DNA from 3 places in the Mesorhizobium sp. P2_E7 genome. Region 1 is predicted to be linked to each of the others. Evidence: predicted binding sites of a transcription regulator. Region 1 holds the regulator's gene; each other region holds the start of a gene.
The links. The regulator PhoB, encoded in region 1, activates phosphate uptake and scavenging genes when phosphate is short. The targets are predictions, from matches to a motif close to TGTCATNNANCTGTCAT.
Positions count from the first base shown of each region.

Region 1 (10,613 bases):
GTGAACCAGATGGTGTTCACCCAGATCCTCGGTGAAACCGGCTTCAGCTTCGAGATCGTCGGCAACGGCCGCAAGGCGCTCGATGCTTTCGGCCGGCTCAATCCGCGCATGATCCTGATGGATGTCTCGATGCCGGAGATGAACGGGCTCGAAGCCACGGCCGCGATTCGCCGGCTGGAGGAAGAGAGCGGCACGCATATCCCGATCGTCGGTGTCACCGCGCATGCCTTGAAGGGCGACCGCGAGCGCTGCCTGGAAGCCGGCATGGACGACTATCTGCCCAAGCCGATCAGTCCCAAGGCGCTGCTCGAAAAGGTCGAACGCTGGGCCGGCATCGCGAGCGAAGCCAAACGCGACGCCGGCTAACTGGTATCAGTACCGGGATTCGGCAGATCAGCGGCGTCCAGCGGTATGGTGCGATCGCACCATATCAAAGCTTGCGCCCATTCGGGAAAATGGCCGCAACAAACCGCTCATTCAGTTACGGGCGGGAGCAAGCGACCGCCGACAAGAAACAGCGTCGAAATCTACCCCAACGGACCTGTTTTTGGCGATGGCTCAGCCAAGATACGCTCTGGCCACGGGCAACGCGCTTCCGTCCGGTTTTTCTTTCTCGGCATCGCGGCCTGCGATCCGCCGGGACAAATGCCGACGCAAAATCCCGCAAGCTTATGATTCCAGCGGCAAACTGCGGCTCTGCCGGCGAGGCAGGCCGGCTGCGGCTTTCTGTGCGTCCATCCGACGTTACCGGGCTGACACGAAACTGTCATGCGACTGTAATAATCGAAGGCTATTGGCCTCAGCGGGCGCCGGCTGAAGAGGGCGCCGAGAGACCATCTTCCGAACAGGAGCAGGCCACATGAAGAAATTCCTCGTTACGGCATCGGCCGTGGCGGTAGCGTTCGCCGCATCGTCCGGTGTCGCCGCTGCGCGTGACCAGATCCAGGTCGCCGGTTCGTCGACCGTGCTGCCTTACGCCAAGATCGTCGCCGAGCAGTTCGGCGAAACCTTCACCAACTTCAAGACCCCGGTTGTCGAGTCCGGCGGCAGCGGCGCCGGCATCAAGGAATTCTGCAAGGGCGTCGGCGAAGACACCATCGACATCGCCAACTCCTCGCGTCCGATCAAGAAGGACGAGCTGAAGTCCTGCGCCGACGCCGGCGTGAAGGAAGTCCAGGAAGTCCGCATCGGCTATGACGGCATCGTTTTCGCCACCGACATCAAGGGCCCGGATTGGGCGCTGGTTCCCGCCGACATCTACAAGGCGCTCGCCGCCAAGCTGGTGGTTGACGGCAAGCTCGTCGCCAATCCGAACACCAAGTGGAACCAGGTCAACCCGAAGCTGCCCGACTGGGATATCGCTGCCTACATCCCCGGTGAAAAGCACGGCACCCGCGAAGTGTTCGAGACCAAGCTTCTCGACGCCGGCTGCGACAAGGCCGCCCTGAAGGCCGCCGGCATTGCCGACGACAAGGAAATCGGCAAGACCTGCATCGCCATCCGCAAGGACGGCAAGGCTGTCGACATCGACGGCGACTACACCGAGACGCTCGCCCGCATCGACTCCAACAAGACCGGCGTCGGCGTGTTCGGCCTCGCCTTCTACGAGAACAATGCCGACAAGCTGAAGGTCGCCACCGTGGAAGGCATCGTGCCTTCGACCGAGACGATCGCAACCGGCAAGTATCCGGTTTCGCGCCCGCTGTTCTTCTACGTCAAGAAGGCGCATCTCGGTGTCGTTCCCGGCCTCAAGGAATATGTCGAGTTCTTCCTTGACGACCAGATGATCGGCCCGGAAAGCCCGCTCGCCCAGTACGGCCTGGTTTCGGCTCCCGACGCCGAGCGTCAGAGCCAGCGCGACGCCTTCGCCGCCGGAAAGACGATGTAATCAACTGACCGGATCAGGGCGCGGACCAAATCCGCGCCCTGATTTTGCCGCTTGCCGCAACGGCGGCGGCGATCTGAATTTTCCCTGGGGTGGGTGATGTCGTCCTTGCTCGTACTCGCCATAGTCATTGCCATCGGCGTGGTCGCCTTCGTGATCGGCCGCCAGCGCGCCGCGGCGCAGGATACCGGCAAGGTCAAGCCGCATTCGCGCGCCCACTACCACGGCTGGTGGGCCTTTCTGCTCGCCGTCCTGCCTGCCGTCCTGCTGCTCGCCGTCTGGGACATTGGCTCGTCCTTCTATCTCGACCGGCACATCCACGCCGCCTTGCCCGAACGCACTGTCGACTCCAAGGTCGCCAGCGAAGCGCTCGACGCCAGCCTGGTGAAGAGCCTCGCCAAGGGTTTGCGCCGGCTCGATGCCGCTACGCCGCTTCCCGCCACCTTCGCTGAATTGCAGCCGTTGCTCATCGCCAAGGGCGTGGCGCTGGCCACCGACACGCAGGACTACATGATTCCGATCGCCGTCGAGGCCAACAAGGTCCAGGACAGGCTCGGCCTGTTTGGCGCGGTGATCACACTTGCACTGTCGATCGCCGGCGCCTTCTATGCGCTGCGGCAGATCGCGCCGCGCGCCAGGGCGCGCAACAATGTCGAGAGGCTGATGCTGTGGGGGCTGCTTGCGGCCTCGACCATCGCCATCCTGACCACGGTCGGCATCGTGCTGTCGATGCTGTTCCAGACCATCACCTTCTTCGAAAGCGTGTCGCCGATGAGCTTCTTCTTCGGCACAGTGTGGGATCCGCGCTTCGCCGCCGCCGGTTCGGGCGGCAGCCAGGGCCAGTTCGGCCTGATCCCGCTTCTCGCCGGCACGCTCTACATTGCCGCCGTCGCGCTGCTGGTGGCCGTGCCGGTCGGGTTGATGTCGGCGGTCTACATGTCCGAATATGCCTCGCGCAGCGTGCGCTCGGTGGTCAAGCCGGCGCTGGAATTGCTGGCTGGCATCCCGACCATCGTCTACGGCATCTTCGCCGTGGTCACGCTCGGGCCATTCATGCGCGACCTGTCGGCGGCACTCACCGGCGGCTCGCCGTTCATCCAGGGCCAGAGCATCTTCACCGCTGGCCTGGTGATGGGCGTGATGCTGATCCCGGTCGTGTCGTCGCTGTCCGACGACATCATCACCGCGGTGCCTCGCGCCATGCGTGACGGCTCGCTCGGCCTGGGCGCCACGCGCTCGGAGACGATCAAGCGGGTGATCCTGCCGGCGGCACTGCCCGGCATCGTCGGTGCCATCCTGCTAACTGCGTCGCGCGCCATCGGCGAAACGATGATCGTCGTGCTGGCGGCCGGCGTCGCCGCCAATCTCACCGCCAATCCATTCGAGGCGATGACGACCATCACCGTCAAGATCGTCAACCAGCTGACCGGCGATCTCGAGTTCAACTCACCGCAGACGCTGGTCGCCTTCGCGCTCGGCCTGACGCTGTTCGCGCTGACGCTGGTGATGAACATTGTCGCCCTCTACATCGTGCGCAAGTACCGGGAGCAGTACGAATGACCGACATCCCCCTGGACACGATGGCGGGTGCTGTCGCGCGCCCGCGCCGCGACATCGGGCTGAAGGCGCGCTACGCCGCCGAACGCCGCTTCCGCATCTATGGTGTGATTGCGATCTCGGTCGGCCTGGCGTTCCTGGCCATCATGCTGATCACCATCGTCTCGAAAGGCTACACCGCCTTCTGGCAGACGACGGTGACGCTGCCGATAACCTTCGACGAGAAGGTGATCGATCCCTCCGGCAAGCGCGCCACCGATCCGAACGTGCTGATCAAGGCGAACTATCCCAAGCTCGCCGAAAACGCACTGGTCGCCAAACTCGGCATCGATCCCGCCAACAAGCCGATGATGCTGAAGCTCAAGGGCTTCCTGTCGGAGGGCGCCCGCGTCCAGCTGCGCGACATCGTCGCCGCCGATCCCTCGGTGATCGGCACGACGCGTGACGTCAACATCCTGGCCGCCGCCAATCTCGACTCCGCCTTCAAGGGCCAGATCGACCTCAGTGTCGATGAAGCCCGCCGCAAGGTGTCCAACCAGCAGATCGATTGGATGAACAAGCTCAAGGCCGATGGCGTGATGGCCGAGCATTTCAATACGGGCCTGTTCACCTATGGCGCCTCCAGCCGGCCTGAGACGTCGGGCATGGGCGTGGCGATCATCGGCTCGTTCTACATGATGGTGATCGTGCTGTTGCTGGCGCTGCCGATCGGCGTCGCCGCCTCGATCTATCTTGAGGAATTCGCCAAGAAGAACCGCTTCACCGACCTGATCGAAGTCAACATCAATAATCTGGCGGCGGTGCCGTCGATCGTCTTCGGCCTGCTCGGGCTTGCCGTGTTCATCAACTTCCTCGGCATGCCGCGCTCGGCCGCCTTCGTCGGCGGCCTGGTGCTGACATTGATGACGCTGCCGACCATCATCATTGCCACGCGCGCCGCCCTTGCGGCGGTGCCGCCGTCGATCCGCTCGGCAGCGCTTGGGCTTGGCGCCTCCAAGATGCAGATGGTGTTCCAGCACATCCTGCCGCTGGCCGCGCCCGGCATCCTGACCGGCACCATCATCGGCCTGGCGCGCGCGTTGGGTGAGACCGCACCACTGCTTCTGATCGGCATGGTCGCCTTTGTCGCCGACTATCCGAAGACACCTTTCGACCCGGCAACCGCGCTACCGGTGCAGATCTACATGTGGGCAAACGAGGCCGAACGCGCTTTTGTCGAGCGCATGTCCGGCGCCATCATCATCCTGCTGGTCTTCCTCATGGCCATGAACATCACCGCGATCGTGCTTCGGCGCCGGTTCGAGCGGCGCTGGTAGAAAAAAGGCAATTTGGTATGAACATCATGACCGAACAGTCCCTTGAAAACGCAGTGGGCGACAAAATGAACGCCAAGTCGAACGAAGTGATCAAGATGCGCGGCGACAAGGTCGGCGTGTTCTACGGCGAGAAGCAGGCGCTGTTCGACGTCAATCTCGACGTCCGCCAAAACCAGGTGACCGCGCTGATCGGCCCGTCCGGCTGCGGCAAGTCGACCTTCCTGCGCTGCCTCAACCGCATGAACGACACCATCGATTCAGCGCGGGTGACCGGCAAGATCACGCTCGATGAGGACGACATCTACGACAAGAACATCGACGTCGTCGAACTCAGGGCTCGCGTCGGCATGGTGTTCCAGAAGCCCAATCCGTTCCCGAAGTCGATCTACGAGAACGTCGCCTACGGCCCGCGCATCCATGGCCTGGCCAAGCGCAAGTCCGACATGGACCAGATCGTCGAGTCGAGCCTGAAGAAGGCGGCGATCTGGAACGAGGTCAAGGACCGCCTGCAGGAACCCGGCACTGGCCTGTCCGGCGGCCAGCAGCAGCGCCTGTGCATCGCGCGCGCCATCGCGGTCTCGCCGGAAGTGATCCTGATGGATGAGCCCTGCTCGGCGCTCGACCCGATCGCCACCGCCCGCGTCGAGGAGCTGATCGACGAACTGCGCCAGAACTACACTATCGTCATCGTCACCCACTCGATGCAGCAGGCAGCGCGCGTGTCGCAACGCACGGCGATGTTCCACCTCGGCTACCTGGTCGAGGAGGGCGCCACCGACAAGATGTTCACCAATCCCGACGACAAGCGCACCCAGGACTACATTACCGGCCGCTTCGGCTGAGCCGTCCAGCGGTTGAATTTTCAGGCACGAGGACCAGGATCATGGGTGAACATACCGTCGCCTCCTTCGATGAAGAGTTGGGCCAGATCAGCAAGCTGATCCGCGACATGGGCGATCTGGCCGGGTCGATGGTCAGCGGCTCGACCAAAGCGCTGCTCACGTCGGACAACGCGCTGGCGCAGCGTGTGGTTTCCGATGATGCCATCATGGACGCGCGCCAGCGTGAACTCGACGACCGCGCCATCACGCTCATCGCCAAGCGCCAGCCGATGGCCAACGATCTGCGCGCCGTGGTCGGTTCGATCCGCATGGCCGGCGACCTCGAGCGCATCGGCGATCTCGCCAAGAACATCGCCAAGCGCGTCGGCACTGTGGGCTTGAGCGTCACGCCGCGCGACCTCTCGCATTCCATCGATGCGATGGCACAACTGGTGCTGATCCAGGTGCAAGGGGTGGTCGAGGAATATGCCGCCGCCGATGCGGCCGCGCTGGCGAAGCTCAGGAATGAGGACGAGCGCATCGACGTCAAATACACGTCGGTGTTTCGTGAACTCTTGACCTACATGATGGAAGACCCGCGCAACATCACTGCCTGCACGCATCTTCTGTTCTGCGCCAAGAATCTGGAGCGCATCGGCGATCATGTCACCAACATCGCTGAAAATGCGTATTATGTGCTGACCGGCCAGCAATTGCCTGCCAATCGCCCGAAGCAGGACGAGACGGCGATGGCCACGTCGGCCTGACAAGGGTGAACTGCTGATGATTGCGCCACGCATCATGGTCGTGGAGGATGAGGAGCCGCTGGGCGTGCTCCTCCGCTACAACCTCGAATCCGAAGGCTACCAGGTCGAAGTGGTAACGCGCGGCGACGAGGCCGAAATCCGGCTGCAGGAAAATGTGCCCGACCTTCTGGTGCTCGACTGGATGGTGCCGGCGGTGTCCGGCATCGAGCTTTGCCGGCGGCTCAGGATGCGGCCCGAGACCGAGCGATTGCCGATCATCATGCTGACCGCGCGTGGCGAGGAGAGCGACCGCGTGCGCGGGCTTTCGACCGGCGCCGACGATTATCTGGTCAAGCCGTTCTCGACGCCGGAATTCATGGCGCGCGTGAAGGCGCTGCTGCGCCGCGCCAAGCCGGAAGTCCTGTCCAGCGTGCTCAAGGTCGGCGACATCGTGCTCGACCGTGAATCGCACCGAGTCTACCGCAAGAAGAGCGAGATCCGACTGGGGCCGACCGAGTTCCGCCTGCTCGAATTTATGATGCGCCACCCCGGCCGTGTGTTCTCACGCAGCCAGCTGCTCGACAATGTCTGGGGCGAGACGATCTACATCGACGAACGCACGGTCGACGTGCATGTCGGTCGCTTGCGCAAGGCGGTCAACAATGGCCGCATGCCGGACGTCATCCGCACCATCCGCGGCGCCGGCTACGCCATCCGCGAAGACTAGAGCCCGGCGCGCCGGGCCGTCGCCGGCCTCTCAGGCGACGTGCTTGCCGGTCTTCGCTTGAATGCCGGGCGCGAAAATCTCCTGGTCGACGAAGCTTAGCGCCCGCATGGCGCAGCCCTCGCGGATCAACGGCAGTTCGTTGGGCTCGGTGTCGAAGGAGATCGACTTCGAGTGCTGGCCGCCGGCGGTCTGGGCGATCGCCTCGCGCAATGCCGGCTCGATCAGGTCGAAGGCGGCGGCGCTGACACCGACCATGGCGACAGGGGCGGGGTCGATCAGCGCGAACAGGCTGCCAAGGCCGAAGCCGAGCGCCTCGCCCGCCTTGCGATAGGCTTCGCGCTCCGGGCCATCCGTCTCGCGGGCGCGTGCGGCCAGCGCCCGCATGTCGGCGTCGCCGACATCGACCGGTTCGGCATCCTCGCTCATCATCTTTGCGCTGCGCCAGATAGCGTAGTTGCCGGCATAGGCCTCGACGCAGCCGCGCCGCCCGCAACGGCACAGCGCGCCGCCGGGCCGGTGGATCATGTGGCCGAACTCGCCGCCGGACGAATGGGTGCCGGTGAACAGTTCGCCCTTCAGCACCAGCCCCATGCCGATGCCATGCGAGAGCAGGATGGCGATGAAATCGTCGCGATAGCGGTCAGGCTGGCGCCATTGCAGCGCCACCGCCATCATGTTGCAGTCGTTTTCCATGGTGGCCGGAATGCCGAATTCCGCTTCCAGTATGTCGGCGAAGGCAATGTCGGTCAGCGGTGTGATCGGCGACCACAGCATGGCGCGCGCATGCGAATCGGTGATGCCCTGAATGCCCATGGCAATGCGGGCGACGCTCTGGACGTCGAGGTCGGGATCCTCGAGCCGGCGTCTGACAATGGCAGTGCATTCGCCGATCAGTTCGTCGCGCGAAATGGTCAGCGTGTCGAGCCGGCGCTGTTCCTCGGCGACCACCTGGCCGGCATAGTCAATGACGGTGACGGAGAGGAAGTTCAGCGACAGCACCACGGTCATCACCGCCGCCGCTTCCGGGTTGAGGCCAAGGCCGACCTGCGGCCGGCCGCGTTTCAGCGCGCCGGTCTCGCCGGGCTTGCTTTCGGCCAGGATGCCTTCCGCAATCAAATCCGACGAGATCGCCGATATGGTCGAATGGCTGAGGCCGGTGGTCGCCGCGATCTCGGTCCGCGACGGTTGGCCGGCACGGCGCACGGCCGAAATCACCATCGCACGGTTGCGACGGCGCAAATCGTCGTGGCGGATTCCAACCGACATTTTTGTTTCCTCCCGGTCCTCCTCGCGCCTCATGATAATGAAGGCGGTCAGGGGCGCTACGCAAATATTGGCAGAAGCCGGCGGCGCTGTCATTGTTTATTGCGAGTCTCGAAAAAATTCGCGGAGGCCATCAGATTCCATCAGAATCGATGTTGACAGCGCCTCGCCGTTGGACCAGTATTTTTTCGAGGCTCGAAAAAATAGAGCCTCTGTGTGCCGGCCTTCGGGCCAGTTTTGTCGCGCCGCGCGCGGCGCAGGGAGGATTAACATGAACAGATTTGCAGCCGCCATGCTGGCGGGTGTCGCCATGTCGCTGACGCTGGTGTCGGTCGCGCAGGCGAAGGACAAGGTCATCGGCGTGTCGTGGTCGAACTTCCAGGAAGAGCGCTGGAAGACCGACGAAGCGGCGATGAAGGCGGCGATCGAGGCTGCCGGCGACAAGTATATTTCCGCCGACGCGCAGTCCAATCCCGGCAAGCAGCTGACTGACGTCGAAAGCCTGATCTCGCAGGGCGCCAATTCGCTGATCATCCTGGCGCAGGATGCCTCCGCCATTGGCCCGGCGGTGCAGAAGGCGCTGGACGAAGGCATTCCGGTGGTCGGCTATGACCGCCTGATCGAGAACAAGGACGTCTTCTACCTGACCTTCGACAACAAGGAAGTCGGCCGCATGCAGGCTCGTGAAGTGTTCAAGGCCAAGCCGGAAGGCAACTATGTCTTCATCAAGGGCTCGGGCTCCGATCCGAATGCGGATTTCCTGTTCGCGGGCTCGATGGAAGTGCTCAAGGAAGCCATTGACTCGGGAAAGATCAAGAATGTCGGCGAAGCCTATACGGACGGCTGGCTGCCGGCCAACGCGCAGAAGAACATGGAACAGTTCCTGACCGCCAACGACAACAAGGTCGATGCCGTGGTCGCGGCCAATGACGGCACCGCCGGCGGCGTTGTCGCCGCGCTGACGGCGCAGGGCCTTGCCGGAACGGTTCCCGTCTCGGGCCAGGACGGCGACCATGCCGCTCTGAACCGCATCGCGCTCGGGACCCAGACCGTATCGGTGTGGAAAGACGCGCGCGAGCTCGGCAAGAACGCCGCCGAGATCGCCTCGCAGCTCGCCGACGGCAAGAAGACGAGCGATATCGCCGGCGCCAAGGATTTCACCACGCCTGGCGGCAACACCGTCAAGTCGCTGTTCTTGACCCCCGTCGCGATCACCAAGGACAACCTCAACGTCGTCATCGACGCCGGCTGGATCAAGAAGGACGAAGTCTGCACCGGCGTCGCCGCCGGCAGCGTCGCAGCCTGCAACTAAGCTTGGTCTGTTTCCATTCGATATCGACGCCGCGGCCCAAAGCCGCGGCGTTTTCTCAACAAGATTTGTGTTTCCGCCAGAGGCGGCTAACTTCTAGGCTGTGGTCCGGCATCCGCGTCAGACGGCAAGCCGCTGGGAGGACATCATGACCGACACAACCTCGCCTTCGCAGGCCGACACAGCGCGTGCGTCGGAACTCGGCCCGGTCGCCCGGTTCCTGAAGGCGACCGAGATCGACACCCGCATGCTCGGCATGATCGGCGCGCTGGTGATCATCTGGATCGGCCTGCATATCCTGTCGGGTGGTCTCTTTCTGACGCCGCGCAATTTGTGGAACCTGTCGGTGCAGACATCAGCCGTCGCCATCATGGCTTGCGGCATGGTGCTGGTCATCGTCATGCGCAACATCGACCTATCCATTGGCTCGGCCGAAGGGGTGATAGGCATGGTGATGGGCTTTGCCCAGGTGCACTTTCTGGTGCGCTTCATCGGGCTGGAACTCGGCAATCCGTGGATCTGGGTTCTGGCTTTGGTCATCGGCCTGGCGCTCGGTCTTCTCATCGGTGCCTTCCAGGGCTTCATAATCGCCTATCTCGAAGTGCCGGCCTTCATCGTCACGCTGGGCGGCCTGTTGGTCTGGCGCGGCGCAGCGTGGTGGGTGACCAGCGGCCAGACCGTGGCGCCGCTCGACGCCACTTTCCAGCTGATGGGCGGTGGTCCCGCCGGGTCGATCGGCGCGACCTGGAGCTGGGTTGTGGGCGTCGTCGCCTGCCTTGCCGTGGTGTTTGCGTTGTTCAACGGGCGCGTGCAGCGCAAGCGCTTCCGCTTCCCGCTGCGCCCGGTCTGGGCCGAAACCCTGATGGGCACCGTTGCCTGCGCAATCATCCTGGGCGCGGTGTGGGTGGCCAATTCCTATCCATGGCCGGTCGGCATCGTGAACCGCTATGCGGCCGCCCACAACATCACCGTGCCCGATGGCGGACTGT
Region 1 covers NZ_JBFUER010000003.1:238,319-248,931, reverse strand. The annotation lists gene AC1DYC_RS20280 (PAS domain-containing protein) at 1-366, shown strand, start outside; gene AC1DYC_RS20275 (PstS family phosphate ABC transporter substrate-binding protein) at 860-1,888, shown strand; gene pstC (phosphate ABC transporter permease subunit PstC) at 1,985-3,445, shown strand; gene pstA (phosphate ABC transporter permease PstA) at 3,442-4,758, shown strand; gene pstB (phosphate ABC transporter ATP-binding protein PstB) at 4,776-5,600, shown strand; gene phoU (phosphate signaling complex protein PhoU) at 5,642-6,346, shown strand; gene phoB (phosphate regulon transcriptional regulator PhoB) at 6,363-7,052, shown strand; gene AC1DYC_RS20245 (ROK family protein) at 7,083-8,318, opposite strand; gene xylF (D-xylose ABC transporter substrate-binding protein) at 8,587-9,627, shown strand; gene AC1DYC_RS20235 (sugar ABC transporter permease) at 9,773-10,613, shown strand, end outside.

Region 2 (10,613 bases), on a different contig from region 1:
GCATCGCCGCCATGATCTCCTGCAGCACGACCGCGCCATAGGGCAGCAATGAGCGGCGGTTCTTGGAGACGCCTTCGATACCCTTGACCTTCTCGATCTCGCCTTTCGCAACCTGACGGAGGAAGTTGGCGGCGCTTTCGACACCGATCTCGTAGTGGTGCATCACGCCAAGCGGGTAGTTGGTCATTTCCATGTGCAACCGGGCGAGGTTTCGCCAGGTGCCGCCGACGGAATAGAAGGGCCTGCCCTGTCCACCCTTCAACAGCTTTGCCCGCGCCAGTTGCTCGCGGGCGATCTTGGCCGCCTGGGCGAGCGAATTCTTCGCCATGTCCTGCAGCCGCAGGCCGCCCAGCGGCAGCGTGATGCCGTCGCCGATCGCCTCGCCATTGATGTCGATGAGTTCCAGGCTGCCGCCGCCAAGGTCGCCGGCAATGCCGTTGGCCGGGTGGAAGCCGGAGATGACGCCGAGCGCCGAATAATGCGCCTCCTGACGCCCGGAGAGAACGCGGATCTCGGTCTTGAGCACATCCTCGGCGCGATGGATGAAATCGGGGCCGTTGATCGCCTCGCGGGCCGCGGCCGTTGCCAGCACATACATGTGCTCCGCGCCGGCCTGGTTGGACAACGCGCGGAAGCGGCGGAACTCTTCCATCGAGCGTGTCACCGCCTCGGGATCGAGCTTGCCGGTCGAAACGATGCCGCGGCCAAGGCCGGCCAGCATCTTTTCGTTGAACAGCACGGTCGGCGAGCGCGCCAGCCCTTCATAGATGACAAGGCGGATCGAGTTCGAGCCGATGTCGATGATGGACAGCGGTCGGCGATCCTGCAGCCGGCCCTGGGATGATGAAATCATACGCCGGCGTTCAGCTTCTTGCGACGCTTGAACTGTGCGATGCGCTTGGGCGCATGCGACTTCAGCGCGTCACCCCGTCCGGACAGGCTCGGATTGGTCATGAAATATTCCTGCGCGTTGAACGGCTCTTCACCCTCCTCCAGCGCCACGCGCCGGGAGGTCCCGTCAGCCAATACGTCGAAACTTTGCTGGTTGTCCATGATGTTGCCCAGCATGATCTGCCCCAGTATCTGTTCATGCACAGTTGGATTGGTGATCGGCACCATGGTCTCGACGCGGCGGTCGAGGTTGCGCGGCATCAGGTCGGCCGAGGAGATGTAGACGATCGCCTCGTCGGACGGCAGGCCGTAACCGTTGCCGAAGCAATAGATGCGGCTGTGTTCGAGGAAGCGGCCGACAATCGATTTGACCCTGATGTTTTCCGACAGGCCCGGCACCTGCGGCCGCAGGCAGCAAATGCCGCGTACGACAAGGTCGATTTCGACGCCGGCGCGGCTGGCATCATAGAGCGCGTCGATGATGTTCGGGTCGACGAGCGCGTTCATCTTCATCCAGATGCGCGCCGGCCGGCCCGCCAGCGCATGGGCGATCTCGTCGGCAATATGCTTCAGAATGCGGCTGCGCAGCGTAAACGGCGAGATGGCGATCCGCATCTCATCGGTCGGCTCGGCATAGCCGGTGATGAAGTTGAACAGCTGCGCGACATCGCGCGCGATCGTCGGATCGGTGGTGAAGAAGGACAGGTCGGTGTAGATGCGCGCGGTGACCGGATGGTAATTGCCGGTGCCCAGATGCACGTAGTTGCGCAGCTTGCCGTCCTCGCGCCGCACCACCAGCGACATTTTCGCGTGGGTCTTCAGTTCGAGGAAGCCGAACACGACCTGAACGCCGGCGCGCTCCAGGTCGCGCGCCCAGCGAATGTTGGCTTCCTCGTCGAAGCGCGCCTTGAGCTCGACAAGCGCCGTCACCGACTTGCCGGCCTCGGCGGCGTCGACCAGCGCGCGCACGATCGGGCTGTCATTGGAGGTGCGATAGAGCGTCTGCTTGATCGCCACCACTTCCGGGTCGGCCATCGCCTGGCGCAGGAACTGGACCACGACGTCGAAGGATTCATAGGGGTGATGGACGACGATGTCCTTCTCGCGGATGGCCGCGAAGCAATCGCCGCCATGCTCGCGGATGCGCTCGGGAAAGCGCGGATTGTAAGGGGTGAACTTGAGGTCATCGCGCGGCACGGCAACGATCTCGGAAATCTGGCTGAGCGCCAGCGGGCCGGTCAGAACGCTGATGCGGCTCGCCGAGACGCCAAGTTCGCCGGCAACGAACTCGCGCAATTCGCCAGGCATCAGCTTGTCGAATTCGATGCGGATGACCGAGCCGCGGCGGCGGCGCTTCAGCGCCGTCTCGAACAGGCGCACGAGGTCTTCCGACTCCTCCTCGACCTCGATATCGCTGTCCCGGATGATGCGGAAGGTGCCGGATCCCTTGACCTCGTAGCCGGGGAAAAGCTTGCCGATATAGAGGCCGACCGCCTCCTCGAGCGGAATGAAGCGAACATGCTGCTTGCGGTCGGGCAAACGGATGAAGCGCTTCAGCGCCACCGGCAGGCGCAGAAGCGCGCTCATCTCCTCGCCATTTTTGCGATGGCGCAATTGCAGCGCCATCGAGAAGCCGAGATTGGGAATGAACGGGAATGGATGCGCCGGATCGATCGACAGCGGGGTCAGCACCGGGAACACCTGGTCCTGGAAATGGTCTTCGAGCCAGACCTTCTCATCCTTGGTCAGTGCATCGCGTGTGATGCTCTCAATGCCTTCCTTGTTGAGCAGCAACATCAGTGCCGACAGGCTGTTCTGCTGGTCCTCCTGCAGCCGCTCGACCTCACGCAAAAGCTGTTCGAGCTGCTGCTCGGGCGTGCGCCCGTCCGGGCTCTTGAGCGCAATGCCTTCGCGCACCTGGCCGGCAAGGCCGGCAACGCGGACCATGAAGAACTCATCGAGATTGGCGGCGGAGATCGACAGGAAACGAACCCGTTCGAGCAGCGGGTGGTGCGCGTTCTGCGATTCCTCGAGCACGCGCCGGTTGAACTGCAGCCAGGAGAATTCGCGGTTGACGAAACGGTCAGGATTGCCGCCTTCGGGGCTTGCCACCTCGACATTGATGAATTCGCTCTGCACCGGCTTCAGTTCATTCATGGTTTCCTGCCCGCAACCGTTCCTTTTGGAGCGCCCATATGCCGAGATGGCCATGGACGCTCTAGCATGTCTTTGTGACGCACGATCCGTCGCGGAATCGCTCGGCTTCCGGGGTCATGCGCTTAACCGGCTCAACTTATCCTCTGCCAGCCTTTTGCGACAGTTTCATTTCATCGATCTTGCAAAGAGAGCTGTTATGATCCAGATGCAGATGAGACTGCGTTAAGGAGACGACGATGGCAGGCGGTTCCATTCCCCATTTCCAGAACGATGCCGGCCATCCGGCGATCGACATCGGTGTCAGGGAATTCATGTGCACCGGCGCCAACCCGCCCTTCGATCATCCGCACGTCTTCCTCGACATGGGCGACGACAATGAAAAGGTCTGCCCCTATTGCTCGACGCTCTACCGCTATTCGGCGAAGCTGAAGGCGACGGAAACGCAGCCGCCCGGCTGCCTCTATATCGACCAGGCCGCCTGAGCCTTTCGCGACAAGCCCGATGCAGGACGCACAGGCCCGGCAGGTCATTATCGCCGGGGCTGGCATCGCCGGGCTGACCGCGGCGCTTGCCTTCGCCGAACGCGGCTATCCCGTAAAGCTGTTGGAACAAGCGTCGCGCCTCGAAGCGGCCGGCGCCGGCATCCAGCTTTCGCCCAACGCAACGCGCATCCTTCGAAAACTCGGCGTGCTCGACCGGCTGCTGCCGGCGGCCTTGCGGCCGGAAGCGGTGGTGCTGAAGGATGCGGCGACGCTGCGCGAACTGGCCCGGGTGCCGCTGAGGCAAGCCGCCGAAGCGCGCTGGCAGGCGCCCTATCTCGTCGCCCACCGCGCCGACCTGCAGGCGGCCCTGCTGGCGCAAATGGCCGAACGGCCGGGGATTGAGCTCATCACCGGCGCACGCGTGTCCGGCATCGCCATCAACCCGCAAGATGTTGCCGTGACCGCCGAAGCGGATGGCCGCGCGATGGAGGCAAGCGGCCAGCTCCTGGTCGGCGCGGACGGCGTCTGGTCGTCGGTTCGGGCGCAGCTCGCAGGCTTCGGCAAAAGCCGCTTCTCGGGCGAACTCGCCTGGCGGGCAACGATCGCAGCCGAGAGCGCCGCCGGCGAAGCCTTTGCCGCTATCGGCGCCGTCGACTGCGTCACCACGTTCCTGCATCCCGGCTTCCACATGGTCGCCTATCCCGTCAGCAAGGGCCGCGACTTCAATCTCGCCGCCTTCACCAAGGGCGAGCGTATTGCCGAAGGCTGGTCGGGCCATGCCGACCCAACCATCCTCGTCGGCGCCACCCGCAGCACTGCGCCCGGCCTGGCGAAGCTTGTGGCGCTGGCCGGCCAGTGGACAGCCTTTCCGATCCATACGGTTGTGCAACAGCGGTGGACGAGCCCGCAAGGCATCGCCCTGATCGGCGACGCCGCGCACGCGATGACGCCGTTTGCGGCGCAAGGTGCAGCCATGGCAATCGAGGACGCCGTGACCCTGGCTGGCGTCATCGCCGATTTCCCAGCCGATCAGGCCGGAAGTCTTCAAATCTGGGAAAACCTGCGGCGGCCGCGTGTCGCCAAGGCCGCACGCCGCGGCGCCGTCAACCGCCTTGCCTGGCACGCTGCCGGCCCGGTGGCTGTCGCCCGCAACCTGTTCCTGTCCATGCGCCCACCCGAAAAGCTCGCCGCCGATCTCGACTGGCTTTACGGATGGGAGGCGCAGAAAGTTATCCGGCGCTGAACGGCGCCGGGATGCCGTTTTCAGCTAGTTATACAGCCGCATCGACAGGCCGAGCGAGGCCGGTAGCGGGTTCCACCAGCCGGTGCGCAGACCGGCGGTGCGCAGGCCTGAAGCCGTCCAGGTGTTGCAGCCGACCAGCGCGTTGAAATGGCCGTTCGCCTCGAAGAAGCGGTCGAAGCGGGAATAGGCGGCATTCTCGATGACAACCGGACCGTTCGGCCCCTGCTGGAAACTCGCATCGATGTAATCGAGCAGTGCTGCAAAACGCTGCTCATCGATGTCGAAGCCGGTGACGGCGGGATCCGGCTCGGCGATGTTCCCGGCGATATCGACATGCATGACCGAGGCGTCCAGCGTCAGCGCCTTGAGCACCGGCACCGCTTTCAGCTCGGACCAGGTCGGCGTCTCCAGATAGAAAGCACGGCCGCCCCAGCCGAAGACGATGTAGCGCACCTCGGGAGCGTCGGCAGGGATGCCGGCATCGACCAGGAAATGAAAGCGCTGGCGCACGGCATCGTCGACCGGAATGGCGATGTCGGTGTGGATCGGGTTCTTCAGCACCAGAATATGGCGCGTGGTGACGGTACTTGCTTTGGCCACCCGCCACAGTGGCCGCGGCACCAACGTGCCCAGTGCTACTGCAAGCATCGCCGCCAGCACGATGATACTGAGAACGCGCCCAAACTTTTTCATGAACCTAATCGCCACCAATCGAATGCCCTCATAGCACGTGTCGGACGGCGGATATCGGTCGTATCGTCCACCTGATCGCGTCGATGCCGCTTGAAAGGTTGGTGAAAGGTTGCTGCCATAGACATTGGCAGGCGTCCCCGCATCACTGCAAAGCAGCGAGAGAAGAGAGGACGAGGGAAACGAACGAAGGGAAGAGGCCATGTCGCTTACGCGCACACTGCTTGAATCAGCCGCTACAATCGCACTCGTCGCCACCATGGCCCTGTCAGCGCCGTCGGCTCACGCCGATGAAAAGATCTCGATCATGGTGGGCGGCTACGAAAAGCAAATCTACCTGCCCGCCAAGCTGGCGGAAGCTCTCGGCTACTTCAAGGACGAAGGTCTCGATGTCGAGCTGCTGAACGAGCCGGCGGGCGTCGATGCGGAGAATGAGATGCTTGCCGGGGCCGTGCAAGGGGTAGTCGGTTTCTATGACCACAGCATCGATTTGCAGGCGAAAGGTAAATTCGTCGAATCCGTCGTCCAGTTCAGCCAGGCGCCCGGCGAAGTCGAGCTTGTCTCGACCAAGCATCCAGAGATCAAGTCACCTGCCGACTTCAAGGGCATGAGCCTGGGCGTAACCGGTCTGGGCTCCTCGACAAACTTCCTGACGGAATATCTTGCCGTCAAGAACGGGCTGAAGCTCGGCGAGTTCACCTCGGTTCCGGTCGGCGCCGGCAATACCTTCATCGCCGCCATGCAGCAGGACAAGATCCAGGCAGGCATGACCACCGAACCGACAATCACTCGGCTTCTGAAGACCGGCGAAGCTGCCGTTCTTGTCGATATGCGCACCATTGAAGGCACCAAGGCCGCGCTTGGCGGCACCTACCCAGCGGCCTCCCTCTATATGCAGACGGACTGGGTCGACGCTCACAAGGAGACCGTGCAGAAACTGGCGAATGCCTTCGTCAAGACACTGAAGTTCATCAACACCCATAGCGGTGCTGAAATCGCCGACAAGATGCCGAAGGACTACTATGTCGGCGACAAGGACGGCTATGTGAAGGCGCTGGACGCAGGCAAGGCAATGTTCACTGCCGACGGGATAATGCCCGAAGGCGGCCCGGAGACGGTGCTGGCGGTTCTTTCAGCCTTCAAGAAGGAACTGCAGGGCAAGCAGATCGACCTCTCCAAGACCTACACCTCGGAATTCGTCAAAAACGCCAAGTAGCCGACCCATGCCGGCGCGACTGGATCGCGCCGGCACCGTCCGTTTTTCACGTCTGGCGACGCCTGGATGCAGGCGGTCGCTCGACCTTGGAGTGTGTTTGGCCATGGCTGTCGAAAAAACTGTCCCGGCGATTGAGCTGACCAATGTTAGCCGCCGCTTCCTCTCCCCGACCGGCAAATCGCTGACGGCGCTGCGTGACTTCACCATGACGGTCGAGCGTGGCGAGTTCGTCGCTGTCGTCGGCCCAACAGGTTGCGGAAAGTCCACGACTCTCAACCTGATCACCGGGCTGGCAAGCCCAAGCGCCGGCGAGGTTCGCGTCATGGGCGCCCCCGTCAAGGGAATAGACCCGCGCATTGGATTCGTGTTCCAGAGCGACGCGCTGTTTCCCTGGCGCACGGTGATCGAGAACGTCATGGCGGGTCCGCTGTTTCGCGGCAAGGCGAAGTCGGCAGCCATGGCCGCGGCGCACGACTGGCTTTCGCGCGTCGGCCTGTCGCGGTTCGAGCAGCACTATCCGCACCAGCTTTCGGGCGGCATGCGCAAGCGCGTGGCGCTCGCCCAGACCTTCATCAACGGCCCCGAGATTCTTCTCATGGACGAGCCGTTCTCCGCGCTCGACGTGCAGACGCGCGTGCTCATGCATGAAGAGCTGCTGCGCCTCTGGTCCGAGGCCAAGGCCTCCGTTGTCTTCGTCACCCACGATCTGGAGGAGGCGATCGCGTTGGCCGACAAGGTCTACGTGCTGACCGCCGGTCCGGCGACGGTAAAGTCGGTCTACACCATCGATCTGCCGCGGCCGCGCGTCGTCGCCGATATCCGCTACGAGCAGAGCTTCGTCGATTATTCGCGCACGATCTGGGCCGACCTCAAGGAAGAGGTCGAGACCAGCTATGCACGCGCCGCGGCCTGAGGAGAACATCATGACTGATGCTGCCATCGACATCAGCACCGGAAGCTTCAGGCCGGGAACCTCAGACGCTGAAATCGAGGCCGCCGCCGCCAAGGCTGCGAAGCAGCGGCGCCGCACGGTGATCTTCTGGCGGATCGCCATCCTCGTCGTCTTCCTCGCCTTGTGGGAGATCGCCGCCCGCCTCGCCTGGATTGATCCGTTCTTCTACGCGATGCCGAGCACGATCGCCGAAAGGCTCTACGAATGGACAACCGAGGGCACGTCCGAAGGACCGCTCTGGTACCATCTCTACGTGACCATGGAGGAAGCCACTATCGGCTTCGTGACCGGGTCGGTCGCTGGCATCATCATAGGCGTCGCGCTTGGCCGTAACCGCATGGCCGCCGACATCTTTTCCATCTATATCAAGGTGATCAATTCCATTCCTCGTGTGGTGCTGGCGCCGATCTTCATCATGATCCTTGGTCTTGGCCTGGCTTCGAAAGTGGCGCTGGCCTTCGTCATGGTCTTCTTCGTCGTCTTCCACAACGCCTTCCAGGGTGTGCGCGAAGCCGACCGGGCGATGATCGCCAATGCCCGCATCCTCGGTGCTTCCAATTGGCAATTGACCCGCTCGGTGATCGTACCGTCGGCGATGAGCTGGATCTTCGCCAGCCTGCATGTCAGCTTCGGCTTTGCCATCATCGGCGCCATCGTCGGCGAGTTCGTCGGCTCGCGCTACGGCATCGGCCTGCTGATCAACATCGCCAAAGGGTCCTTCGACGCCGCCGGCATGTATGCGGCCATCGTCATCGTCATGGTGGTGGCGCTCGGCGCTGAATATCTGATGACGCTGGTCGAGGACCGGCTGGCGAAGTGGCGACCGCAGCCCCTGCACGAGACGCAGTAAGGCTGCGTCGAGTTCAGGGCTGAATCAAGTCCGGGCTGGCGGGTGGGCCGGCAGCCTGACTTGCGCGCTCAATCCAGGCGGCGGCCGGCGATTGGCGAGTTCGATCTGGCCGTCGTGCGAGGAGACGATCTCGCGCACGATGGCAAGACCGAGACCGGTGCCTTCGCTACCGGCCTCGGAGCCACGGAAAAAGCGCTCGAAGACCTTTTCCCGGTCCCCGTCAGGAATGCCCGGTCCAGTGTCTTCCACCTGCAGCACGATCCAGCCCGCCTCGTGGCCAATCCTTGCTGTGACCGAACCGCCTTGCGGTGTGTAGCGCAGGGCGTTGTCGACCAGGTTGACGACCAGTTCGCGAAGCAAAGTCGGATGCCCCCACACGACGAGGCCATCTTCCTCGGACTCGAAGCCGAGATCGATGTTGCGCGACAGTGCCGCCTGCGCCAGCCCCTCGAGGGCATCCCTGGCCACGGCGCCGAAATCGACGTCGGATTTCATCAGCGAAACACTGCCCTGTTCGGCGCGGGCGAGCGACAGCAGTTGGTTGGACAGCCTCGCCATGCCATCGACCGACATGTCGACCGCGGCCAGAACTTCATCCTTGGTGGCGATATCGTGTTCGCGCAGGCCGACGCTGACCTGCGTCTTCAACAGCGCCAGCGGCGTCCGTAACTGGTGCGCGGCGTTGGCGACGAACCGCCTCTGCGTGGCTATCTGGCGCTGGATGCGGTCGAAGGCCTCGTTCAGCGCCTCGACAAGCGGCCGTAATTCGCTCTGGACGGCGGCGGCGGCGAAAGGTTTCAGCTCCGTCGGATCGCGCTCCATCACATCGTTGCGAAGCCGCAGGATCGGCGCCAGGCCACGGCGCAGCCCGAAAACGCCGAGCAGGCCAGCAGCCGCGACGAGCAGCACCTGGTCACGCAGCGCCTTGAGCCATAGGCTGGTCATCAGCTTGTCGTGCCCCCTCAGCGTTTGACCGACCGCCACCATTGCATTGCCCGGGTTCTGCTTGCTGACGATGGGCTGAGCAATCGCAACCGCGTGGACAGGCTGCTCGCGAAACGTCGTTTCGAAATAGACCGGATTGAGATCGACGGGTTGACCAGGCGGTGCGATGACATCGGGATAGCCGGCAATGACCTGGCCACGTGGTGTCGTCACGCGATAGACGACGCGGTCGGGCTGATCGGAGGCGAACATTTCCAGCGCCGCGGGGGGGATCGGCGCTTCCAGCACACCGTCGTTTTCGCGAATGTTTTCCGCGATCACCCGAGCCGATGCCAGAAGAGTTCGATCGGTGATCAGATTGGCAGTCTCCTCCGCGTTTTTGTAAGTCGTCCACACGTTGAACGAGACGACCGCCGTCAGCGGCACTACCAGCCAGCCGAGCAGTTCACGCTGGAGGCTTCTGTTGGCCATCGTCTATTGGCCATCGTCGATTCTGAGGGCGTAGCCGAGACCGCGAAGCGTGGTGATGGCCATGCCGCTGCCCTCGAGCTTCTTCCTGACGCGGTGGATGCAAATTTCCAAGGCGTTCGGGTTCGTCTCGTCGTCGAAGCCGAAGGTGTTCTCGGCCAACACGGTCTTCTGCACCGGCCGTCCGGCGCGCATAATCAGCGTTTCAAGTACGGCGTGTTCCCTGGCCGTCAGATGAAGTGGTGTTTCACCGAGCACGAAGGTTCGCCCTTGTGTGTCGAAGGCGAGCCTGCCGAAGCGCACCATTGGATCGAAATTCACCCGCCCACGCCTGAGCTGCGCACGGACGCGCGCTTCGAATTCATCGACGTTGAACGGTTTGACCAGGTAGTCGTCGGCGCCACTATCGAGGCCTCGAACCCGGCTCGATACAGCGTCATTGGCGGTGAGAATGATGACCGGAGTCGTGCTGCCGCGGCCACGCAGCCGCCGCAGCACTTCGATGCCGTCAAGATGCGGCAAAGCCAGATCGAGGATCACCAAGGCGTAGTCCTGGCTGGCAAGTGCCGCATCGGCATCATCGCCGCGAAAGACGCAATCGATCACATAGTTGTCGCGCCGCAGCAGGCGAGCAAGCCACGTCGACAATTCGCGATTGTCTTCAGCGAGCAATATGCGCATCGGTTGGTCCGTCTACGGCACCGCCTTGCAGTTTTCGA
Region 2 covers NZ_JBFUER010000001.1:510,508-521,120, reverse strand. The annotation lists gene ppx (exopolyphosphatase) at 1-853, opposite strand, end outside; gene AC1DYC_RS02660 (RNA degradosome polyphosphate kinase) at 850-3,048, opposite strand; gene AC1DYC_RS02655 (zinc-finger domain-containing protein) at 3,285-3,530, shown strand; gene AC1DYC_RS02650 (FAD-dependent monooxygenase) at 3,550-4,773, shown strand; gene AC1DYC_RS02645 (TIGR02117 family protein) at 4,798-5,466, opposite strand; gene AC1DYC_RS02640 (ABC transporter substrate-binding protein) at 5,723-6,679, shown strand; gene AC1DYC_RS02635 (ABC transporter ATP-binding protein) at 6,783-7,592, shown strand; gene AC1DYC_RS02630 (ABC transporter permease) at 7,603-8,481, shown strand; gene AC1DYC_RS02625 (sensor histidine kinase) at 8,506-9,897, opposite strand; gene AC1DYC_RS02620 (response regulator) at 9,901-10,575, opposite strand.
Region 2: the regulator PhoB is predicted to act here: its motif matches at 3,205-3,221, upstream of AC1DYC_RS02660 (RNA degradosome polyphosphate kinase).

Region 3 (10,613 bases), on a different contig from region 1:
GGCGCCGGACAGGTCGAGATTTCAGTCGAGGCCGGCGGCATTTGCGGCTCGGACCTGCACTATTACAATCATGGCGGCTTTGGCGTCGTCCGCCTGCGCGAGCCGATGATCCTGGGACATGAGGTTGCCGGCACGGTGAGGGCGCTTGGCGCGGGCGTCTCAACCCTCGCCGTCGGCGACCGTGTCGCGATTTCGCCCAGCCGGCCCTGCAATGCCTGCCGCTACTGCCTGCAAGGCATGCAGAACCAATGCCTCAACATGCGCTTCTATGGCAGCGCCATGCCGATGCCGCACATACAGGGCGCCTTCCGCCAGCGGCTCGTCGCCGAAGCCTGGCAGTGCCACAGAATAGCCGACCATGTCTCCATCAACGAAGCCGCCTTCGCCGAGCCTTTTGCGGTAACGCTGCACGCCGTGAGCCGCGCCGGCTCGTTGCTCGGCAAGCAGGTGCTGGTCACCGGCAGCGGGCCGATCGGCGCCCTCTGCATCCTGGCCGCACGCGTCCACGGCGCGCGCGAGATCGTCGCCACCGATGTCATGGATGCCGTGCTGACAAAGGCCCGCGAGATCGGCGCCGACCGCACCATCAATGTCGCCACCGATGCCGACAAGCTCGCCGCCTACAATGTCGAAAAGGGCAGTTTCGACGTGATGTTCGAATGTTCCGGCAATGAGCGTGCGGTGCGGGCCGGCCTGGACGTGCTGAAGCCGCGCGGCGTGCTGGTCCAGCTCGGCCTTGGCGGCGACATGTCGTTGCCACAGAATCAGATCGTCGCCAAGGAGATCGAGATGCGCGGCTCCTTCCGTTTTCACGACGAATTCGCACTGGCCGTCGACCTGATCAACAACCGCCGTGTCGACGTCAAGCCGCTGCTGACCGGCATCTATCCGATGGACGAGGCGGTGGCGGCCTTCGAGATCGCCGGCGACCGCACCCAATCGATGAAGGTGCAGATCGCCTTCGCGTGAGCATGGCGGAAGACCGGCTATAGGCCTTGCCCACGTGGCATCTTGTCGCTAGAAGAGCCCTCCCGACATCCATTTCGAGCTTGATTTTGCCTCAGTAACCGCCGGTCTCGCCAACTCCCCTGATCACACTGGCAGGGCGCCGCATTGAGCGGTGTCTGCTCCATTTTCATGTGTTCCTCAGGCGGCGGTTCGAGACCGGTTTGGCACTGCTGAACCGCTGTCGCGTGGCTGTCGCCCGTGGCACCTGACTTCCGACCATAGCTAGCTCTCGCCACGCCGTGCCCGCATGGGCATCTCGACATCGCCGGCCTGATGAACTTCCCCGACGGGAAGGGCTTATCAGCATGTCCGGCACTTTGCGCATCCACTGGGCGATTGCGCCCGAAATCGCACCTCGACCTCTCATCAACTGCAACCGCTGCGGCGCCGTGAAAGCCTATTGCTGCAGCGACAAATTCCGCGTCAACGCCAATGGCAAGCGCATCGACGTCTGGCTGATCTATCGCTGTATCGACTGCGACAATTCGTGGAATTTCGGCATTTTCGAACGCTGCAACCGCCGCGACATCGAACCGGCGCTGCTGGCCGCCCTTGAAAGCAACGACCCGGCCCTCGCCCGCCGCCACGCCTTCGATGTCGTGACGTTGCGAAGCCGGGTTGGCCGCGTCGAGGAGTTTTCCGACGTCGCCGTTCACAAACAGAGGCTCGGCGACGAGGGCGAACGCGCAAGCACACTCGAACTCAGGCTCGCGCTGGAAATGCCGACATCGCTGCGACTCGACCGTTTGCTTGCCGGCGAGCTCGGCATCTCACGGTCGAGGCTTCAGGCGCTGGAGGAGAAGCGATTGCTGGTGGTTGATCCGGAAGGGGCCAAGGCTTTGCGCAAGCCGGCCCGCAACGGCACCACCGTGCGGATTGATCTCGCCAGCGAAGCCGACCGCAAAGCCATTATCTCAGCGGCCAGCGGATAGACGAAAGGGGCGAAGCATGTTGGTGCTTCGCCCCGTCCCATATCCGGTAAAATCAGACGATTAAGCCGCGCCGACCACTTTCGCCGACTTCTCGAAGCGCTTGCGCTCGTTCGGGTCGAGATAGAGCTTGCGCAGGCGGATGGTCTTCGGCGTCACCTCGACCAGCTCGTCGTCCTGGATCCAGGCCAGCGCGCGCTCCAGAGTCATGCGGATCGGCGGCGTCAGCTTGACCGCCTCATCCTTGCCGGCGGCGCGGATGTTGGTCAGCTTCTTGCCCTTCAGCACATTCACTTCGAGGTCGTTGTCACGGCTATGGATGCCGATGATCATGCCCTGATAGACCTTGACGCCCGGATCGATGACCATCGGGCCGCGGTCTTCCAGGTTCCACATGGCGTAGGCCACCGCCTCGCCCTGCTCGTTGGAGATCAGCACGCCGTTGGTGCGGCCCGGCAGTTCGCCCTTATAGGGCTGGTAGGCATGGAACAGCCGGTTCATCACGGCGGTGCCGCGCGTGTCGGTCAAGAGTTCCGACTGGTAGCCGATCAGGCCGCGCGTCGGCGCGTGGAAGACGATGCGCTGGCGGTTGCCGCCGGAGGGGCGCAGTTCGACCATCTCGGCTTTGCGCTCGGACATTTTCTGCACGACGATGCCGGCATGCTCCTCGTCGACGTCGATGACGACTTCCTCGACCGGCTCCAGCAATTCGCCGTTCTCGCCGTTCTGCATGACGACGCGGGGACGCGACACGGCGATCTCAAAGCCTTCGCGGCGCATCGTCTCGATCAGCACGGCCAGCTGCAATTCGCCGCGGCCGGAGACGAAGAACGAATCCTTGTCCGGCGATTCCTCGATCTTCAGCGCGACATTGCCTTCGGCTTCGCGCAGCAGGCGGTCGCGGATGACGCGGCTGGTCACCTTGTCGCCTTCGGTGCCGGCGAGCGGCGAGTCATTGACCAGGAAGGACATGGTCACGGTCGGCGGATCGATCGGCTGCGCATGCAGCGGTTCGGTCACCGCCGGGTCGCAGAAGGTGTCGGCAACGGTGCCTTTCGACAGGCCGGCAATGGCGACGATGTCGCCCGCCTGCGCCTCTTCGATCGGCTGGCGCTCGAGGCCACGGAAAGCGAGGATCTTGGAAATACGGCCGGTTTCGACCAGCGTGCCGTCATGGTGCAGCACCTTGACCGGCTGGTTGGACTTCAACGTGCCGCTCTCGATGCGGCCGGTGATGATGCGGCCGAGGAAGGGATTGGCTTCCAGAATGGTGCCGATCATGCGGAACGGACCGGGGTGAACGGTCGGCGCCGGCACATGCTTGATGACGAGGTCGAACAGCGGCGCCAGGCCCTGGTCCTTCGGGCCTTCCGGGTTTTCGGAGACCCAGCCATCGCGGCCCGAACCGTAGAGGATCGGGAAGTCGAGCTGTTCGTCAGTGGCGTCGAGCGCGGCAAACAGGTCGAACACCTCGTTGACTACCTCGACGTGTCGGGCATCCGGACGATCGATCTTGTTGATGACGACGATCGGCTTCAGGCCGACCTTGAGCGCCTTGCCGACGACGAACTTGGTCTGCGGCATCGGGCCTTCGGCGGCGTCGACCAGCACGATGGCCGAATCCACCATCGACAGGATGCGCTCGACCTCACCACCGAAATCGGCGTGGCCGGGGGTGTCGACGATATTGATGCGGGTATCCTTCCAGTCGACCGAGGTCGCCTTGGCCAGGATGGTGATGCCGCGTTCCTTTTCCAGGTCGTTGGAATCCATGGCGCGCTCGGCGACGCGCTGATTGTCGCGGAAGGAGCCGGATTGCCGGAGCAACTGGTCGACGAGGGTGGTTTTTCCATGGTCGACGTGCGCGATGATCGCGATATTACGAATTTTCATGTTGTGGTCTCGGGAGCGTTGCAGGCAGCAGGCCAAAAGGCGCCGCCTCTTTCGGTTGCGCGGCTCATACAGGGTTTTTCGCAATTGCGAAAGAGGAGGCGCATCACCAAATACTCATCAAATCTTAAGCATCTCGGTGTGAGATGGTTTTGTTAACCAAGGCGGGAACCTTTCGGGGCCTGGGCAGTTCGAAATTCATGACCGACAAACTCAACCGATTTTGGCCACTCATCGCTTCGGTCGCATTCGCTGCCCTGCTGGCGGCCAATGCCGCCCAATCGGCCGCGACGCTGAAGGAAGCCAATCCAGTCTCGTCCTCTGACCAGACGGCCGAGCAGATGTTCGCCGACGCCCCTGATGGCGTCGACCCCGTGGTCACCGGCCCGGTCAGCGCGTCGTTCAGGCAGAAGCAGCAGGCCGCCGGCTGCGACAGCGCGGTTTGGCCGAAGATTCCAACGGTTTGCTATCCGGATTGACGGTGCGCTTTACCCTCCCCCTTGTGGGGAGGGTCGATCCGCGAAGCGGATCGGGGTGAGGGTGCTCCCACCGACGCCGGCGCTTCACCCCCACCCCGTCAGGCCAGCTTACGCCGACCGCACCGGATCCAACGTCACCTTGTAAAGCTCGTTGTCGTCGCGATCCATCAGCCGCACCGTCAGCTGCTCTGTAGCCCCTGAAATATCCACCAACCCGAAGAACTGCAGCCCGGCCGACGGCGGCAGGTTCTGGCCCTGTTCAGCGGTCGGCGCCTTGATGAATTTCAGTTCAGGTCCAAAAGTCATGTCGAAATCGTTGGGGCCGAACGTACCGGCATGGATCGGGCCGGAGACGAATTCCCAGAACGGGTTGAAGTCCTGGAACTGCGCCTTGTCGGGGTTGTAATAGTGCGCGGCCGTGTAGTGCACGTCGGCCGTCAGCCACACCGTGTTGGTGATACCGGCGTTCTTGATGTAGCGCAACAGGTCGGCGATCTCGAGCTCGCGACCCTTCGGCAGGCCGTTGTCGCCATTGCTGACGGCTTCCGCGCCGACCTTCTTGGTGCCGTCATCCCAGACGACGAGGCCGAGCGGCATGTCGGCGGCGATGATCTTCCAGGTCGCCTTGGAATTCGCCAGCTCGCGCTTCAGCCATTTCGTCTGCTGTTCGCCGAGCATGCGCGACTCCGGCGTCATCGTGTCCTGCATGTCCGGGCCGTTGGCGCCGCGATAGGAGCGCATGTCGAGGAAGAACACGTCGAGCAGCGGCCCGTGGGATATCTTGCGATAGACGCGGCCGGGTTCCGACGGCTCGTAGCGGATCGTGGTCATCTCAAGGAAGGCGCGCGCCGCACGCGCCGCCAGCACATGGATGGACTTTTCGGTGTAGCGGCTGTCAGCGCTCAAATTCTTCGAATCCGACCAGTTGTTCAGCACCTCGTGGTCGTCCCACTGGTAGAAGGTCGGGCAGATGGCGCTCAGGGCGAGCACATGTCTGTCCATCATGTTGTACTTCCACTGGTCGCGGTACTCGTCCAGCGTCTCGGCGACCTTGCGCTTGCCGTCGATGAGGACGACGTTCTTCCATTTGCCGCCGCCAGGCAGGTCGACCTCATCCTTCATGGCGCCATCGGCATAGATGGTGTCGCCGGAATGCAGGAAGAAGTCGGGCGTGTGCTTGGCAATGGTGGCGTAGGTCTTCATGCCGGTCTCGTCGATGCCCCAGCCCTGGCCGGCGGTGTCGCCCGACCAGGCGAATTTGATATCGCGCTTCGAGGCGGGTGCGGTGCGGAAGCGCCCGACGATCGGCTCGGAAACGACGTTGATGTCGGCGAGATCGGCGGCCGTCATGCGGTAGAAGATGTCCTGGTCCGAAGCGAGATCGGTGAGCAGCCGCTTGACCGTAAAATCGCTGGCCGGCGAGGTATCGAGCGGCGCCAGCCGGGTGGCGTTGGCGAAATTCTCAGTCGACGACACTTCGAATAGGACGCGCGAGGGACGATCGGTGCGCGTCCACACCATGCCGCTTGAGGCATCGACATCGCCGGACTGGACGCCATGGGTAAAGGCCGGGCGCTGGCTGGCGCGCGAATAATAGGGCAAAGCGAGGCCCGATGCGCCGAGCAGACCGGCCGCACTCGCTGAGGTGACAAAAGCGCGGCGGGTCAACGAGATCTTGTTCATGGCTGTCTCCTGATGGCTTGAACGTCCGCCACCAGCGTCCAGCCTCAATGTTTCAGCCGCATCTCGGAAAGATGAAGTTTTGATAACAACCAACCTCTTCCTTCTCCCCTTGTGGGAGAAGGTGGATCGGCGCGATAGCGCCGAGACGGATGAGGGGTGTTCCAGCGGAGTGAGACGTCGGCATTCCCTGGAACACCCCTCATCCGTCCGAGCTTCGCTCGGCCACCTTCCCCCACAAGGGGGGGAAGGGAAGAGCACTTCAAGCCGCCTGCGGCTCCGGTTCGAACGCCGGCTTGCTGGTATTGATCAGCAACGAGATACAGGCTGCGATGATGGCCGTCATGCCGGCGATCAGGAAGGCCAGTTCGTAATTGCCCTGCAGTTCGCGCATGGTGCCGCCGAAGGCAGCGGCGGCGGCGGCGCCGACTTGGTGGCCGGCGACGATCCAGCCGAATACGATCGGTCCGCTGCGGTCGCCGAAGGCTTCGTTGGCGAGCCTGAGCGTCGGCGGCACGGTGGCGATCCAGTCGAGACCGTAGAGCACGGCAAAGATGATCAGGCTGGTCGCCGAGAAGCCGGAATAGGGCAGATAGATCAGCGCCAGGCCGCGTATGCCGTAATAAACGCCGAGCAGCTTGCGCGGGTCGAAACGGTCGGTAAGCCAGCCCGACAAAGTCGTGCCGATCAGGTCGAATATGCCCATCAGGGACAGCAGGCCGGCGGCCTGCACTTCGCCGATGCCCATATCGCCGCAAAAGGAGATCAGATGCGTGCCGACCAGCCCGTTGGTGGTGAAGCCGCAGATGAAGAAGGTGGCGAATAGATACCAGAAGACGCGGGTGCCCGCGGCGCGGCGCAGCGTGTTCAGCGTATGCGCCAGGAAATTGCCTTGCGAGGCCGGCGACACGGGCGGCACGTCGTCGACCTCGGCGCCATAGCGCACCATGCCGATTGAAGCCGGACGCTCCGGCACCAGCAGCCAGACCAGCGGCAGCAGACAGGCGGTGGCGACAGAGACAGCGATGGCGACCGGCTGCCAGCCGCCGGACTGGGCGAGCGAGGCAAGCAGCGGCAGGAACACCAGCAGGCCGGTGGCGCTGGAGGCCGACATCAGCCCCATGACCAGGCCGCGATTGGTCTTGAACCAACGGTTGACGATGGTGGCGCCGAGCACGGTGGCGACGGCGCCCGAGCCGATGCCGGAAAACACGCCCCAGGTGAGGAATAGATGCCACGGCTCGGTCATCAGCAGGCTGAGCGCGGTCGAAGCCGACATGATCATCAGCGAGGCAAGCAGTGTGCGGCGCAGACCGATCCGCTCCATCAGTGCTGCGGCGAACGGCCCGGTCAGACCGTAGAGGAAAATGCCGATGGCGGCGGCAATCGAAACGGTGTCGCGGCCCCAGCCAAAGCTCTTATCCAGTGGCAGCATCATCACGGAGGGAGCCGAACGCAGACCGGCTGCGATCAGCAGGCAGAGGAAGATGACGCCGACCACGACGAATGCGTAGCGCTGGCCAAAAGGACGGGATTGAGCTATCATGTTACTGACCGGTACGTTGCAGGATGGAGGTATGTATACGTACCGATCGGTAACATTGTCAATCGAGTCACATGATGCCAGCGGACAAAAATATTGAACTGACCATCAACGACGGTCATGCGGCGTCGCCGCCGAAGGCTGCCGAGAAGATCCTCGACGTCGCCTACGACCTGTTCTACCGGCGCGGCATCCGAGCGATCGGCGTCGACGAGATCGTCAAGCGCGCCGGCGTCACCAAGCCCAGCCTCTACCGCAGCTTTCCCTCCAAGGACGAGCTCGCCGCTTCGTATCTCAGGCAATATGATCGCGAATATTGGGAGCGTTTCGACGAAGCCGTGGCCGCCCATCCCGGCGACCCGCGCGCGCAGCTCAAGGCATTCTTTACCCGCATCGGAAAGCGCACGCAGACGCCGGACTATCGCGGCTGCGGCATGACCAACGCGGCGGTGGAATATCCCGAGCATAGCCATCCGGCGCGCGTCGTCAGCGAAGCCAACAAGCAGGAACTGCGCCGCCGCCTGCGTGCCATGGCGGCCGCGATGGGTGCGCAAGACCCCGACACGCTGGGCGACGGCCTGCTGCTTTTGATCGAAGGCGCCTACATCAGCGGCCAGCTCTTCGGCCTCGGCGGCCCGGCGGCATCGGTCGCCCGCAACGCGGACCTGCTGATCGAGGCGAGCTTGAAGAAATAACATTTGACGATACGCTGCGGCAGCTCGAAACGGGGTTGTCCGCCATGCGCGCTCTTCTGCTCTCGCTTGCTCTCGCCGGTCTCTGCCAGGTCGCCCATGCCGACGGCATATCCAGCGCCTACACCGACCTCGACTCGCAAAAGGATTGCGTGACCTATGCGCAGGCCGAGGAAGGCGACGGCGATTGGGCCGAACTCGCCTGCTCCGGCTATCGCGGCTACCCCGTGCTGATCGCCTATGACGATGCCCGTGAATCGCTGTTTTACGGGTTTCCGCCCGGCGGCGAGATGACCTCGGCCTGGGAGAGCTTTTCCGGCTTCAACTCGTCCGGCGCCAAGGTCGAATGGCGCATCGACACCAAGGGCGACGTCGTCGTTCCCTTCGCCGTCATCCACCGCCGCTCGATCAGCAACCCCGAGGACGAGAACAAGCCGACCGAAGTGCTGCTGGTCGCCAAGGTCGCCCAGATGGATGCCCGCGACGGCTGCACGATCGGCCTGGTGCTGGCCACCGGCAACCCGCAGGCCAACGACCAGGCACGCAAGCTGGCCGATGAAAAGGCAAAAACCTTCGCCTGCGGCAAGGACACGCACATCGTCATCGGCAACGTGCCGGCCTTTGGTAGGGTGGACAATTAGGCAGGTCGGCGCGAGGCACCCCCCTCTGGCCTGCCGGCCATCTCCCCCTCAAGGGGGGAGATCAGATGGTGCCGTGGCTTTCGCCAATTTTCAGCGCTGAAAGAAAAACGCGCCGGCAGTGGAGCTGCCAATCTCCCTCCTTGAGGGGGAGATGGCCGGCAGGCCAGAGGGGGTGCCTCGCGCCAGTGTTTTGAAAGATACCACCGCTTCGCCCGAAGGAAGCAAGGCGCAGCTGCTACTTCGCCGCCTTCGCCCGCGCGATCGCGTCGACGATCATCTTCTTGGCGTATTTGGAATCGTGCCAGCCTTCGATCTTGACCCATTTGCCGGGTTCGAGATCCTTGTAGTGCTCGAAGAAGTGCTGCACCTGCTGGCGCGTGATGTCGGGCAGCTGCGTGTATTCGGTGACGTTTTCATAGCGCAGCGTCAGCTTCGGCGACGGCACGGCGATGATCTTCTCGTCCTGGCCGGCATTGTCTTCCATGATCAGGACGCCGATCGGCCGCACATTGATGACGCAGCCCGGCACCAGCGCGCGGGTGTTGCAGACCAGCACGTCGATCGGGTCGCCATCGCCCGACAGCGTGTGCGGCACGAAGCCGTAATTGCCGGGGTAACGCATCGAAGTGTGCAGGAAGCGGTCGACGAACAGCGTGCCGGCCTCCTTGTCCATCTCGTATTTGATCGGCTCGCCGCCGATCGGCACCTCGATGATAACGTTGACGTCGTCAGGCGGGTTCTTTCCGCTGGCAATGGCTTCAATGCGCATGGCTCAAATCCCTCTCTCGATTTCCAAGATCGATAGCGGGCGAAGCGCAAGCGCGCAATGCGGCGATTGGTACGCAGCGCTCGTGGAAGCGCACAGTTTGTGAATGGGCTGTAACCGAGGCTCCGCCTGCTATTCCCAGACGAAGGCGACCTTCTTCAGCGCCCTTTGCTCGAAAATCTCGACGCCCTCGGCAACATCGCGACCGCCGGCGCCGGCATAGAAGGCGAGCGCGTTCTGGTTGTCTTCCAGCGCCCACACCACCATGCCTTTCAGCCCGTGGTCGGCAAGCCGTGCCCGCGCCGCCTTGAACAGCCGGCTGCCAAGCCCGATGCCCTGATATTCCGGGCGCAAATAAAGCTCGTAGATCTCGCCCTGCTGGCGAAGCTCGCGGGCGCGGTTCTTGCCGATCGTGGCGTAGCCGGCAATGGTGCCGCCGATCTCGACCACCAGCACGGTGGCGGCGCGGCGAATCGCATTCGCCCACCAGTCGGCGCCGCGGCGGTTGATCATCGAGGTCAGCGAGCGATGCGGGATGATGCCGGAATAGGCGCCCTCCCAGGCCTGCTGATGCACGTCGGCAATGGCGCCAGCGTCGCGCGGTTCTGCTTTCCTGATGTCAATGCTCAGCGTATTCATGATTTGTTAACCATAAACCCGCATCGGCCATTTGCAAGAGTCGAGGCCGGCCTGCCAACCGCTTTCTCACAGCCGATCACGACAGCTGCTGACATCCGGCAAAACCTGCCTGAAAACGCGCTCAGCTGAGGCGGTCAGCCGTCCGCCTAGATAGTGCTTGCGGCTTCAAATCTCGACCAGATGGTCGTCCAGCTCATTGGTATCGCCGGATGTAACCGGAAAATGCTCGGCCAGCACCGCACCGACCTGCTCGATCGCCTTGACGAAGCCGTCAGCGAGCCGGTCGTCGCCGGCATGCTGGGTAAGGTCGCGGATAACGCCGTCCCAGACATGCTGGCCGACCTTG
Region 3 covers NZ_JBFUER010000007.1:146,117-156,729, forward strand. The annotation lists gene AC1DYC_RS27335 (L-idonate 5-dehydrogenase) at 1-969, shown strand, start outside; gene AC1DYC_RS27340 (DUF1062 domain-containing protein) at 1,314-1,940, shown strand; gene typA (translational GTPase TypA) at 2,001-3,830, opposite strand; gene AC1DYC_RS27350 (hypothetical protein) at 4,028-4,306, shown strand; gene AC1DYC_RS27355 (alkaline phosphatase D family protein) at 4,415-5,989, opposite strand; gene AC1DYC_RS27360 (MFS transporter) at 6,249-7,532, opposite strand; gene AC1DYC_RS27365 (TetR/AcrR family transcriptional regulator) at 7,607-8,224, shown strand; gene AC1DYC_RS27370 (hypothetical protein) at 8,269-8,862, shown strand; gene ppa (inorganic diphosphatase) at 9,098-9,631, opposite strand; gene AC1DYC_RS27380 (GNAT family N-acetyltransferase) at 9,761-10,267, opposite strand; gene AC1DYC_RS27385 (TPM domain-containing protein) at 10,433-10,613, opposite strand, start outside.
Region 3: the regulator PhoB is predicted to act here: its motif matches at 6,061-6,077, upstream of AC1DYC_RS27355 (alkaline phosphatase D family protein).